2 regions of the Micromonospora xinjiangensis genome follow, and region 1 is predicted to be linked to the other one. Evidence: riboswitches for the same ligand, from Rfam matches in the RefSeq annotation. Region 1 holds a riboswitch; the other holds the start of a gene.
What was found. Region 1 has a riboswitch for cyclic di-AMP ahead of SM573_RS15285 (coiled-coil domain-containing protein). Riboswitches for the same ligand answer to the same signal wherever they lie in the genome.

Region 2: another riboswitch for cyclic di-AMP. It lies ahead of SM573_RS21030 (coiled-coil domain-containing protein); the one in region 1 lies ahead of SM573_RS15285 (coiled-coil domain-containing protein).

The regions. Positions count from the first base shown of each region.
Region 1 covers NZ_JAXCFO010000003.1:725,194-730,841, reverse strand. The annotation lists gene SM573_RS15295 (heavy metal translocating P-type ATPase) at 1-1,778, opposite strand, end outside; gene SM573_RS15290 (YibE/F family protein) at 2,137-3,498, shown strand; cyclic di-AMP (ydaO/yuaA leader) riboswitch at 3,665-3,795, shown strand; gene SM573_RS15285 (coiled-coil domain-containing protein) at 3,800-4,816, shown strand; gene SM573_RS15280 (carbonic anhydrase) at 4,951-5,631, opposite strand.
Region 2 covers NZ_JAXCFO010000005.1:469,288-474,935, forward strand. The annotation lists gene SM573_RS21015 (alpha/beta fold hydrolase) at 1-85, shown strand, start outside; gene SM573_RS21020 (HelD family protein) at 204-2,321, shown strand; gene SM573_RS21025 (cation diffusion facilitator family transporter) at 2,425-3,339, shown strand; cyclic di-AMP (ydaO/yuaA leader) riboswitch at 3,493-3,624, shown strand; gene SM573_RS21030 (coiled-coil domain-containing protein) at 3,638-4,702, shown strand; gene SM573_RS21035 (hypothetical protein) at 4,836-5,354, shown strand; gene SM573_RS21040 (SRPBCC family protein) at 5,384-5,648, opposite strand, start outside.

The sequences.
Region 1 (5,648 bases):
CCGACCATCGCCACGGTCAGGCCACGCCGCTGCAACTCGGTGACCTTGGCGTCCTTGTCCGCCGGAAGCACCTCGGCGAACACCTCGTCGCCCGCGCCGAACCCGAGATCGGCGGCCACCGCCTCGGCGACCGGCCGCGCGTCGCCGGTGATCATCGCGACCGTCCGTACGCCCTGGGCGCGCAACTCCGCGATCGCCTCGCGCGCCTCGGGGCGCACCTCGTCGGTCAGGGCGAGCGCCCCGAGCACGGCGTCCGGCAGCCGCACGAGGTGCAGCACGGCCGCTCCCCGGGCGCTCCAGGAGTCGACCGCGGGTCGCAGCTCCTCGGGAAGATCCACCCGAAGCTCCCGCAGCAGCGCCGGGCCGCCGACCGCGTACGCGACGCCCTCGACGGTGGCCTGCACCCCGCGGCCCGGCAGCGACCGGAACCCGGTCGCCCGGGCGGCCCCGCCGCGCGCGCCCGCCGCCGCCACGATGGCCCGGGCCAGCGGATGTTCACTGTCCGACTCGACGGCCGCGGCGAGCCGCACCAGCTCGTCCCGGTCGGCGCCGGACGCTGCGGCCACGTCGGTGACGGCGTGCTCGCCCCGGGTCAGCGTGCCGGTCTTGTCGAAGAGCACCGCGTCGACCGACCGCATCCGCTCCAGCGCCAGGCGGTCCTTGACCAGGATCCCGGCCTTCGCCGCGAGCGCCGTGGACAGCGCGATCACCAGGGGGATCGCCAGACCGAGCGCGTGCGGGCAGGCGATGACGAGCACCGTGACGGCGCGGACCACCGCCTCGTCGAGCCGGCCGAGCGACGTCCAGACCACCACGGTGAGCACGGCGGTGGCGGTCGCGACGTAGAACAGGGCGGCCGCGAACCGGTCGGCCAGGACCTGCGCGCGTCCACTGGACTGTTGCGCCTCGGCGACCATGCGCTGGATGCCGGCGAGCGCGGTCTGCTCGCCGACGGCCTCGACCCGCACCCGCAGCGCCGAGTCGGTGGCGACCGTCCCGGCCACCACCCGTTCCCCGACGGCCCGGGGCACCGGGCGGGACTCCCCGGTGATCATCGACTCGTCCAGCTCGGCCCCGCCGGCCACGACCTCGCCGTCCGCCGGCACCCGACCGCCCGGCCGGACGAGCACCACGTCACCGACCCGCAGGTCCCCGATCGGGACCGGCTCGACCTGCCCGTCTTCCGTCACCCGCTCGGCCTCGTCGGGCAGGAGCGCGGCGAGCGCCGCGAGCGCGCCCCGTGCCTGCCCGATCGCCCGCATCTCCTGCCAGTGGCCGAGCAGCATGATGGTGACCAGGGCGGCCAGCTCCCACCAGAAGTCCAGGTCGAAGGCGCCCGCGCTGGTGGCGAGCGAGGCGAGGTAGGCGACGCTGATCGCCATCGCCACCAGCAGCATCATGCCGGGCGCCCGGTCCCGCACCTCGCGTACGGCGCCGACCAGAAACGGCCAGCCGCCCCACCAGAAGACCACCGACCCGAGCACCGGCCCGACCCAGGAGAGGCCGGGCGCCTCCAGCCGGTAGCCGAACCAGTCCATGACCATGTGGCTGGTGACGACCACCGGCACGGTGAGCGCCAGGCACAGCCAGAACCGCCGCCGGAACATCTCCGGGTCGTGGCCGGCGTGCTTGTCGTGCCCGCCGTGGCCGGCACGCCCCCCGGCGTGCTCGTCGTGACCGGCGCCCCCGCTGTGCTGGCCGTGGCCGGCGGACGGGTCGGTGGGTGGGGGCGCGTCGGGCTCTGGATGCGGGTGCGACGAGGTCGGGTGGCCGGGCATGCCCCCACGATGCCGGTTCTCCGGCGCTCGCGCGCGCCTTCCGCCGCGCGCGTCGCCGTCCGGGCCGCGCCCTGGCCGGTGGTGGCGGGGGCGTGCCGCGCGCCGCGCGAGGCGCACCCAGCACCTCCCTGGTTAGCATTCCGACGATGGGTTTCCGGACACCGCGTCATCGAGCCCGCCGGGCGCCGGCTCCGCCCGCCGCCGGCGGCCCCGCCCGTCCGCTCGGGCACCTCGCCGTACGTGGTCACGCCGCCACCCTGCGGCCACCTGGTGCGGGCACCGCCGGGGGGATCCCGGATCGCTGAACCGATCACTCCGCCGGCACGTACCCCGCCCCGGAATCGTTGGGAGATTCGTCATGGGCGCTGACCACACCCGTCCCGCTCCGTCCGCCCCACCCCGGGTGCGACGGATCCTCGTCGCGACGGTGGTCCCCCTCGTCCTCGCCACGGTGGTCGCCGCCCTGCTGCTCTGGCCACGCGACGCGGCGGCGCCCGACGGCGGCGCCGACCCGCCCCGGTACCACGGCACGGTCACCCGCGTGGTGAGCGAACCCTGCCCGCCCGCCCCGGAGACACCGGAGGGGACGCCGGGTGGGCAACCACAGCGGTGCGGCTCGGTGACCGTCCGCGTGGAGAGCGGCCCGGCCTCGGGCCAGGAAGTGCAGGCACCGATCCCGGACGGCCCCGGCGCGCCCACCGTCGAGCCCGACGACGAGGTGATCGTGGTCGAGCTGTCCGACCCCGCCGACCCCTCGTCGGTGACCTGGAACATCGCCGAGCACCAGCGCGGCAAACCGTTGGTCTGGCTCGCGGTGGTCTTCGCCGCCGCGATCGTCGCGTTCGGCCGGTGGCGCGGCCTGGCGGCGCTCGCCGGTCTCGCCGCGAGCTTCGCCATCCTCCTCACCTTCGTGCTGCCGGGCATCAGCGCGGGCCGGTCACCGCTGCTCGTCGCCGTGGTCGGCGCCGCACTGATCATGTTCGTCGTCCTGTACCTGACGCACGGCGTCACCGCACAGACCTCGGTGGCGGTGCTCGGCACGCTGGGCAGCCTGGTGCTCACGGGCGTGCTGGGCACCGTGGCGACCGCCGCCACCCACCTCACCGGCTTCGGCAGCGAGGAGGCCACCACCCTGTCGATGTTCCAGGCCGACGTGGACCTGCACGGTCTGCTGCTGGCCGGGATCATCATCGGGTCGCTCGGCGTCCTCGACGACGTCACCGTCACCCAGGCGGCCACGGTGACCGAGCTGGCCCACGCGAACCCGGGGCTGTCCCGACTCCAGCTCTACCGCGCGGCCACCCGGGTCGGCCGGGCACACATCGCCTCCACCGTCAACACCATCGTGCTGGCGTACGCCGGCGCCTCGCTGCCGTTGCTGCTCCTGCTCACCGCCGACTCGCGGCCGGTGAGTCAGATCCTCACGAGCGAGTTCCTCGCCCAGGAGATCGTCCGCAGCGCGGTCGCCACGCTCGGGTTGATCGCCGCCGTTCCGCTGACGACCGGCCTCGCCGCGCTCGTCACCACGGCCGGTCGTGGCACCACCGCGCCGTCGAGCGACGAACCCGGCCCCACCGCCCCGGCCGCCCGGCCCGCGCCGGACCGGGCCGAGGTGTTGGAGGCGCTCGGCGCCGCCCGCCCCGGCCCCGCCTCCACCCCGCCTCCCGCCAGCCGCCGGGACTGGCCCGACCCGGACAGGAGCACGGACAGCGCATGGTGACACTCCTCAACGTGAGCAGGCGGTCCCGATGGCCTGAGGACTGCGTCACTCGTTACCCAGCGCTATGGCGAAATGACGCTTTTAGTCGGCATCCGGGCGTAGATCCCCACGATGCCTCTCGGGTAACCTCGCTGCCGGTCACCGCCGAAGGCGCGCAGCGGCGCCTGCGGTGCCACCGCCCAATCGCCACGCGGCGAACCGGGAACCCAGGTACGTGGGGTGAATCCGCGGCAGCGGTAGGGGCCACTTCCGCCCCGAACCCGTCAGCTAACCCGGTCGGCGGTCGACGGAAGGGAACACTGTGACGGCACCCCTACGCCGCTGGTTGACACCTGTGGTGGCCGTGTTCGCCGCGCTGGCCATGTTCGCCGGGCCCCTGCCGGCGTCCGCCGCGCCCAAGCCGAGCACCCCGTCCGGTCACGAGGACGACGACCCGCCACTGCTCACCGACGTCATCGAGACGACCAACCGCAACTACACCGCCGCGAAGGCCCGGTTGAACAAGTCGAAGCAGCGCCAGCAGGAGCTGAACCTGGAGGTCCAGAAGGCCCAGGCCGAGCTGGACGCGCTGGCACCCCAGGTCAGCGAGATCGCGGCACAGTCGTACCGGACCGGCCGGATCGGCGCGGTCGCCATGCTCCTGTCGAGCAACACCCCCGACTCCTTCGTGGAGCGCGCGACCGGCCTCGACGAGCTCAACATGGTCAACTCGCAGAAGCTGGCCCGCATCAACGAGGTCAAGAGCCGCGCCGAGCTGGCCAAGCTGGCGATCGACGCCGAGGTCCGGGAGCAACAGAAGCAGGCCGCCATCATGGCCAAGCAGAAGCGGGACGCGGAGAAGGCCCTCGCGCTCGTCGGCGGGAAGGGCTTCACGGGCGGCCTGGTGTCGGCCACCTCCCCGGTGGCGAAGATCGGCCCCGGCCGCACCGCCGACGGGGACTGGAAGTCGGAGTCGTGCAGCGAGAACGACCCCACCACCTCGGGCTGCATCACGCCGCGCACCCTGCACGCGTACAAGGAGGTCAAGCGAGCCGGCTTCAACCGCTTCGTCGGCTGTTACCGCCCCGGTGGCCCCTGGGAGCACCCGAAGGGCCGGGCCTGTGACTGGTCGTTGCAGAAGAGCGGCTTCTCGCCGTGGCACAACGACGACACCCGGATGTACGGCAACAACCTCGCCGCGTTCCTCATCCGCAACGCGGACCGGCTCGGCATCTACTACGTGATCTGGAACCGGCAGATCTGGTTCCCGGCGACCGGCTGGAAGTCCTACAGCGGTCCGTCCAACCACACAGACCACGTGCACATGTCGCTCCTGTAGCGACGACCCATGACGACGAGAGGACCGTCCCACTTTCACGCGGGGCGGTCCTCTCGCGCATCACGGATGGGGTGAAACCTCGGCCCGTCGGCCGGGGCGCGGCCTCGGCTCGCGCCTCGCCGGCTCGCCGGGGCTCAGACGGTCGCCGCGGGCAGCGTGCCGGCGACCTGGCGGACCTCGCCGGCCGCGAGCCGGTACGACATGCCGACCACCGCGCACCGCCCGGCCGCAACCTCGGCGGCCAGCGCGGCGGACCTGCCCAGCAGCGACTCGACCGTCTCCGCGATGTGGATGTCGACGATCCCGTTGATGTCGTCCACGCCCTCGGCCGTGGCACGGCGGAGGCTGGGCACGACGGCGTCCACGACCGCGCCGAGATGGCCGGGGGGCGGCGTGCCCGTCGCGACGGAGTCCCGGGCCGCCTGGACCGCACCGCACGAGTCGTGCCCGAGCACGACCACCAACGGGGCTCCGAGCACGGTGACCGCGTACTCGACGCTGCCCAGGACCTCCGGCCCGGTGGTGTGCCCGGCGGTGCGGACCACGAAGAGGTCACCGAGGCCACGGTCGAAGATGATCTCAGCGGCGAGCCGTGAGTCGGAGCAGCCGACGATCACCGCGAACGGGTGCTGCCCGACGGCGACGGCGGCACGGCGGCCGGCGTCCTGGTTGGGGTGGTCCGGTACTCCGGAGACGAACCGACGGTTGCCCGCGACAAGCTCGGCGAGCGCCTGCTCCGGGCGGAGGACCGGCGGCGTCGACTGGTCGAACCCAGTCCGCGTGCCCGGGTGCCCGGGCGATCCGGGTCCGCTCATCCCGCACCTCTATTCCC
Region 2 (5,648 bases), on a different contig from region 1:
CGAGGTGAACGCCGCGCTGCTCGGCGTGCTGCGCCAGGTGCTCGGCGGCGCGGTGGTCGCGCGGCGGGCCGCGGCCGGGGCCTGAGGACCGCGCACCACCTGGCGGAGCGGCACGGACGACCGGGCGTACCCTCGTTCGGTTGGCCCGGCGTGCGGCGTGCGGTTTCTCGCGCGGCCGCCGCCGACGGGGATCAGGAGAGCGCGTGACCGACCAGACCACCCTGGAGCAGGAGATCGCCGTCGAGCAGCGGCATCTCGACCGGGTGTACGCCCGACTCGCCGAGCTGCGGCGGTCGGCGGTCCGCGCCGAGCGGGACGGCTACCGGCTCGCCCGGGTCGGCAACTTCGGCGCGCTGGTCGAGCGGGACGCCATGGTCTTCCACGCCGCCCAGCGGCGCCACACCCTGGACGCCGAGCACGAGGGGCTGGTCTTCGGCCGGCTCGACCTGCGCGACCGCCAGGTGCTGCACATCGGGCGGCTCGGCATCCGGGACGAGAACGCGGCCAGCCTGGTGGTCGACTGGCGGGCGCCGGCGGCCGCCGCCTTCTACCAGGCCACGCCGGCCCAGCCGCTGGGCGTGGTCCGCCGCCGGACGATCCAGTCGAGCGGTGAGCGGGTCGTCCGCATCGAGGACGACCTGCTCGACCCGGGCGCCGCGCCGCCGGAGATGGCCGTGGTGGGCGACGGCGCCCTGCTCGCGACGCTCTCGCGGGCCACCGGCCGGGGCATGCGCGACATCGTGGCCACCATCCAGCGGGAGCAGGACGAGGCGATCCGCTCCCCCGGCTCGGGGGTGACGATCGTGTCGGGCGGCCCGGGCACCGGCAAGACGGCGGTGGCGCTGCACCGGGCGGCGTACCTGCTCTACTCCGACCGTAGCCGGTACGCCGGCGGCGGGATCCTGGTGGTCGGCCCCTCCTCGGTCTTCGTGGAGTACATCGCCTCGGTGCTGCCCTCCCTCGGCGAGGAGACCGCCACCCTGCACTCGCTCGGGACGCTCTTCCCGGGGATGACCGCCACCCGCACCGACCCGCCCGAGGTGGCCGCGGTGAAGGGGTCGCTGCGGATGCGCCGGGTGCTGGAGCGGGCGGTCCGCGACGCGGTGCCGGACGGCCCGGACGAGCTGCGCCTGCTCTACCGGGGTGAGCTGTTGCGGCTGGACCGCCGCGAGCTGGACGCGATCCGGGACCGGGCCCTGCCCCGGGGCGCACGGCGTAACGAGGTGCGCCGCGCGGGTTTCGACGGCGTGTTCGCGGCGCTGTGGGCGCAGGCACGCCGGTTGGGCGTCGGCCGGCTGCCGGAGCAGCGCGTCTTCGAGGACGAGATCGCCGACCGGCCGGAGTTCCGGGAGTTCCTCAAGGCCTGGTGGCCCCGGCTGCACCCGCGCCACGTGCTCGGCTGGCTGGCGCGTCCGGAGCGGTTGCGGCGGTACGCGGGCGGCGTCCTCTCCGGAGCCGAGATCCGGCTGCTGTCGGAGGCGTACCGGACGCTGGACGCCGACGGGCTGACGATCGCCGACATCGCGCTGCTCGACGAGCTGGACGCGCTGCTCGGCAAGCCGGTGCAGCCGGCCCGGCCGAAGCGGGACCCGTTCCAGCTCGCGGGCGGGGTCCGGGAGCTGAGCACGTACGCCGACCGGCGGCGGGCGGCGCGGGAGGCGGCCCGGGAGCGCCCGGCGGACTACCGGGAGTACGCGCACGTGGTGGTGGACGAGGCGCAGGACGTGTCGCCCATGCAGTGGCGGATGATCGGCCGGCGGGGCCGGCTGGCCTCCTGGACGGTGGTGGGCGACCCGGCGCAGACCGCGTGGACCGGTGACCCGGGGGAGCTGGCGCGGGCCCGGGACCAGGCGCTGGGCCGCCGCCGGCGGCACCACTTCACCCTCACCACCAACTACCGCAACTCCTCGGAGATCTTCGCGGTGGCGGCGGCCGAGATCCGGCGGGTCGATCCCGACCTCGCGCTGCCCACCGCGGTCCGCTCCACGGGTGTCGACCCGGTCGAGCTGGTCGTGCCGGCGACCGAGTTGGAGACCACCACCGTGGCGGCGGTGACCCGGGTGCTCGGCGAGGTGGAGGGGACGGTCGGGGTCATCACCCCGGTGCCCCGCCGTGACGAGGTGGCCGCCTGGCTCGGCGCGCTCGGCGCCCCCCGTCTCCAGGTGGTGACCAGCCTGGAGGCGAAGGGCATGGAGTACGACGGCGTGGTGCTGATCGCCCCGAGCGAGATCCGGTCGGATCCGGGCTCGGGTGTCCGGACCCTCTACGTGGCGCTCTCCCGGGCCACCCAGCGGCTCACGACGATCGATCCGACGGGCTGAGGGCTCCCGCCCCGGTCGGCGGACCGCCCGACCCCTCACTTGCATACATAGCGATGTGAGCATATGTTGGACCGGTCGGAACGGTCGCGCGGAGGGTGGTCTCGTGGGCGCAGGTCATGACCATGAGCGGTCGGTGGCGAACGCCGCGCAGCACCACCGTGGCCGGCTCTGGGCGGCCTTCGCGCTGCTGGCCGCCCTCATGCTGGTCGAGGCGGTGGCCGCCTTCCGCACCGGCTCGCTCGCGCTGCTCTCCGACGCCGGGCACATGTTCACCGACGTGCTGGGCATCGGCATGGCCCTCGCGGCGATCACCGCCGGGCGCCGGGCCACCGGGAACCCGCAGCGCACCTTCGGCCTCTACCGCCTCGAGGTGCTCGCCGCGCTCGCCAACGCGGTGCTGCTCTCGGGGGTCGCGGTCTACGTCGTGGTCGAGGCGGTCGGCCGCTTCGGCGACCCGCCCGAGGTGCTGGCCGGCCCCATGCTGGCCGTGGCCGTCCTCGGCCTGCTCGCCAACGTGGTCGCCTTCGCACTGCTGCGCCCGGGCGCGCAGGAGAGCATCAACCTGCGCGGCGCCTACCTCGAGGTGCTGGGCGACCTGCTCGGCTCGCTGGGCGTCATCGGCGCGGCGGCCCTCATCACGGTCACCGACTGGTGGTGGGCGGACCCGCTGGTCGCGGTGGCGATCGGCGTGTTCATCCTTCCCCGCACCTGGCGGCTCGGGCGGGCCGCGGTCCGGATCCTCGTCCAGGCCGCACCGGAGCACCTCCAGGTGAGCGCGGTGCGCGACCGGCTGGCCGCCGTACCCGGCGTCGCCAACGTGCACGACCTGCACGTCTGGACCCTCACCTCGGGCATGGAGGTGGCCTCCGCGCACCTCACGATGGCACCCGGAGCCGAGATCGCTACCGTGCTCGCCGCCGCCCGCAGGGCCCTGCACGAGGACTTCCACATCGAGCACGCCACGTTGCAGATCGAGCCCGGTGCGGCCGCTGGGGCCTGCGGGGCGGTGGAGTGGTAATGAGGACAACCTTAATTCTTGGCGTGTATCGTCCCCCTATGACCGATTTACCGGTAGTTGTGGCGGCACGCGGAGTCACATCTGCTGCACCAGCCCCACCGGCCCCGGTAGGCTCGGTCCCGGCCTCCGCCAGGCGGCGCCCACCGGCGCCGGCGGGGACCGTCGCCTAATCGCCCGCACGGGCGAGCCGGGGAACCACGTTCGTGGGGTGCATCCGCGTCAGCGGTAGGGATCTTCCGTCCCGAACCCGTCAGCTAACCCGGTCGGCGGCTGACGGAAGGACATGTGCATGCCACCAGTGGCACCCGTACGACGACGCGCCGCCCGCACGGCGGCCCTGATCGCCGCGACGCTCGCCCTCTGCGTCGCGCTCACCCCCGGCACCGCCATCGCGGCCACTCCCCCGGCCGCTCTGGCCGCCGCCGCACCCGCGCAGGACGACGAGGGCGGCACGCCCGCCCTCCGGGCCCAGCTCGACGCGGCCAGCCGGGGTTACCTCGACGCGAAGGCGGCCCTGGAGCGGTCGACGAAGCGCCAGCAACAGCTGACCGCCGAGCTGAAGACGATCGAGGGAGAGCTGGCCCAGCGCAGCGGCAAGGTCGGCGAGATCGCCGGCGTCGCCTACCGCACCGGCCGGCTCGCCGCCGTGTCGGCGCTGCTCAACAGCAACTCACCGGACGGCTTCCTGGATCGCGCGGCCGCGCTCGACGCGGTCGCCGCCAACGAGGACCGGGCACTGCGTGAGCTGATGGAGACGCGGGACGAGATGACCCGCACCCGGGCCGCGGTGGACGGCGAGATCCGCGAGCAGCGCAAGCAGGTCGCGGTCATGACCAAGCGCAAGGAGCAGGCCGAGCGGGCCCTCGAGGTCGCCACCAGCAACTCGACCCGCGCCGCCAGCGGCGGCTCCAACCGCGGCACCTCCACCGCGAACGCCGCCCCGGCACCCCGCAACTCCGACGGGTCCTGGCCCAAGGAGTCGTGCAGCGTCAACGACCCGACCCCGGCCAACGGCTGCATCACGCCCCGCATGCTGCACGCGCTCAACCAGGCCAAGGCGGCCGGCTTCACCCGCTACGTCTCGTGCTACCGCAGCGGCGGCTCGGGAGAGCACCCGAAGGGGCGGGCGTGCGACTTCGCCGCGCAGAAGAACGGCTTCGGCGGTGACGCCACCGGCGGCGACAAGACGTACGGCAACAACCTGGCCGCGTACTTCATCCGGAACGCCGACCGGCTCGCCGTGCTCTACGTGATCTGGTATCGGCAGATCTGGCTGCCCAGCAGCGGATGGAAGTCGTACAGCGGGGCGGGCGGCGACCCGTCCAGCGACCACACCAACCACGTGCACCTGTCGGTGTACTGATCGCGCCGGTGGGTGGTCGCCAGGTGGCGGCCACCCACCGGGCACCGCGCCGGGTCGCTACGTCCCGAAGCGTAGGCCGGGTGTCGTCGGTGGTCGGACGATCCGGGCGGCCGACGCGGGCAGCATCACCCACATGAGCCGGACACCGCCCACCGCCCGCAAGGCCCTGCTCACCCTGCACCTGGTCACCTCGCTGGGGTGGCTCGGCACCGACCTCGTGCTGCTCACCCTCGGCGTCGCCGTCCTGCGCGGGGCCGACCCGGCCGTGGTCTACCCGGTCGCCGCCCTCGTCGGCACGACACTCTTCGCGCCGCTCAGCGTGATGGTCTGGGTGATCGGCGTCGCCAGCAGCCTGCTCACCCCGTGGGGGCTCCTGCGCCACCGCTGGGTGCTGGTCAAGCTGCTGATCACCACGGTGATGGTCGTGCTCGTGCTGGCGCTGCTCACACCGAACCTGCGTGCCGCCGGGGACCTCGGTGCCGCCCTGCCGCCCCGCGACCGCGCCGACCTGATCATCGCCCCGGCCGTGTCCACCACTCTCATGATCATCGCTACGGTGCTGTCGACGTACAAGCCGTGGGGCCGGACGCGGCGGGCGGTCCCGCCCACCACGCGCCGACCGGCCACGGCGGCCGGGCGACCGAGGGGCTGACCGGGCGCCGCGACCGCACGCACCGGTGGTCAGGTCACGGCCGGCGGCCCGCCCGGTTCGCCGTCCAGCACCCCACCGAGCCGGTTCGCCAGCGCCAGGTGCGCGGCCCGGGCCTGCCGGAAGGCGTACGCGAAGAGCGGCGCCGGCGCGGCGAGCGTGATCTCGACGTCGATCCGGACCAGCCCGCCGGGCTCGGCGCGCAGGCGGGTGTGGTTGCGTACCGTCGTGGCGGGCCACTGCCGGGCCACCGTCACGATCTGGTCGGTCGTGTCGACGAGGACATCGGCCTGGTAC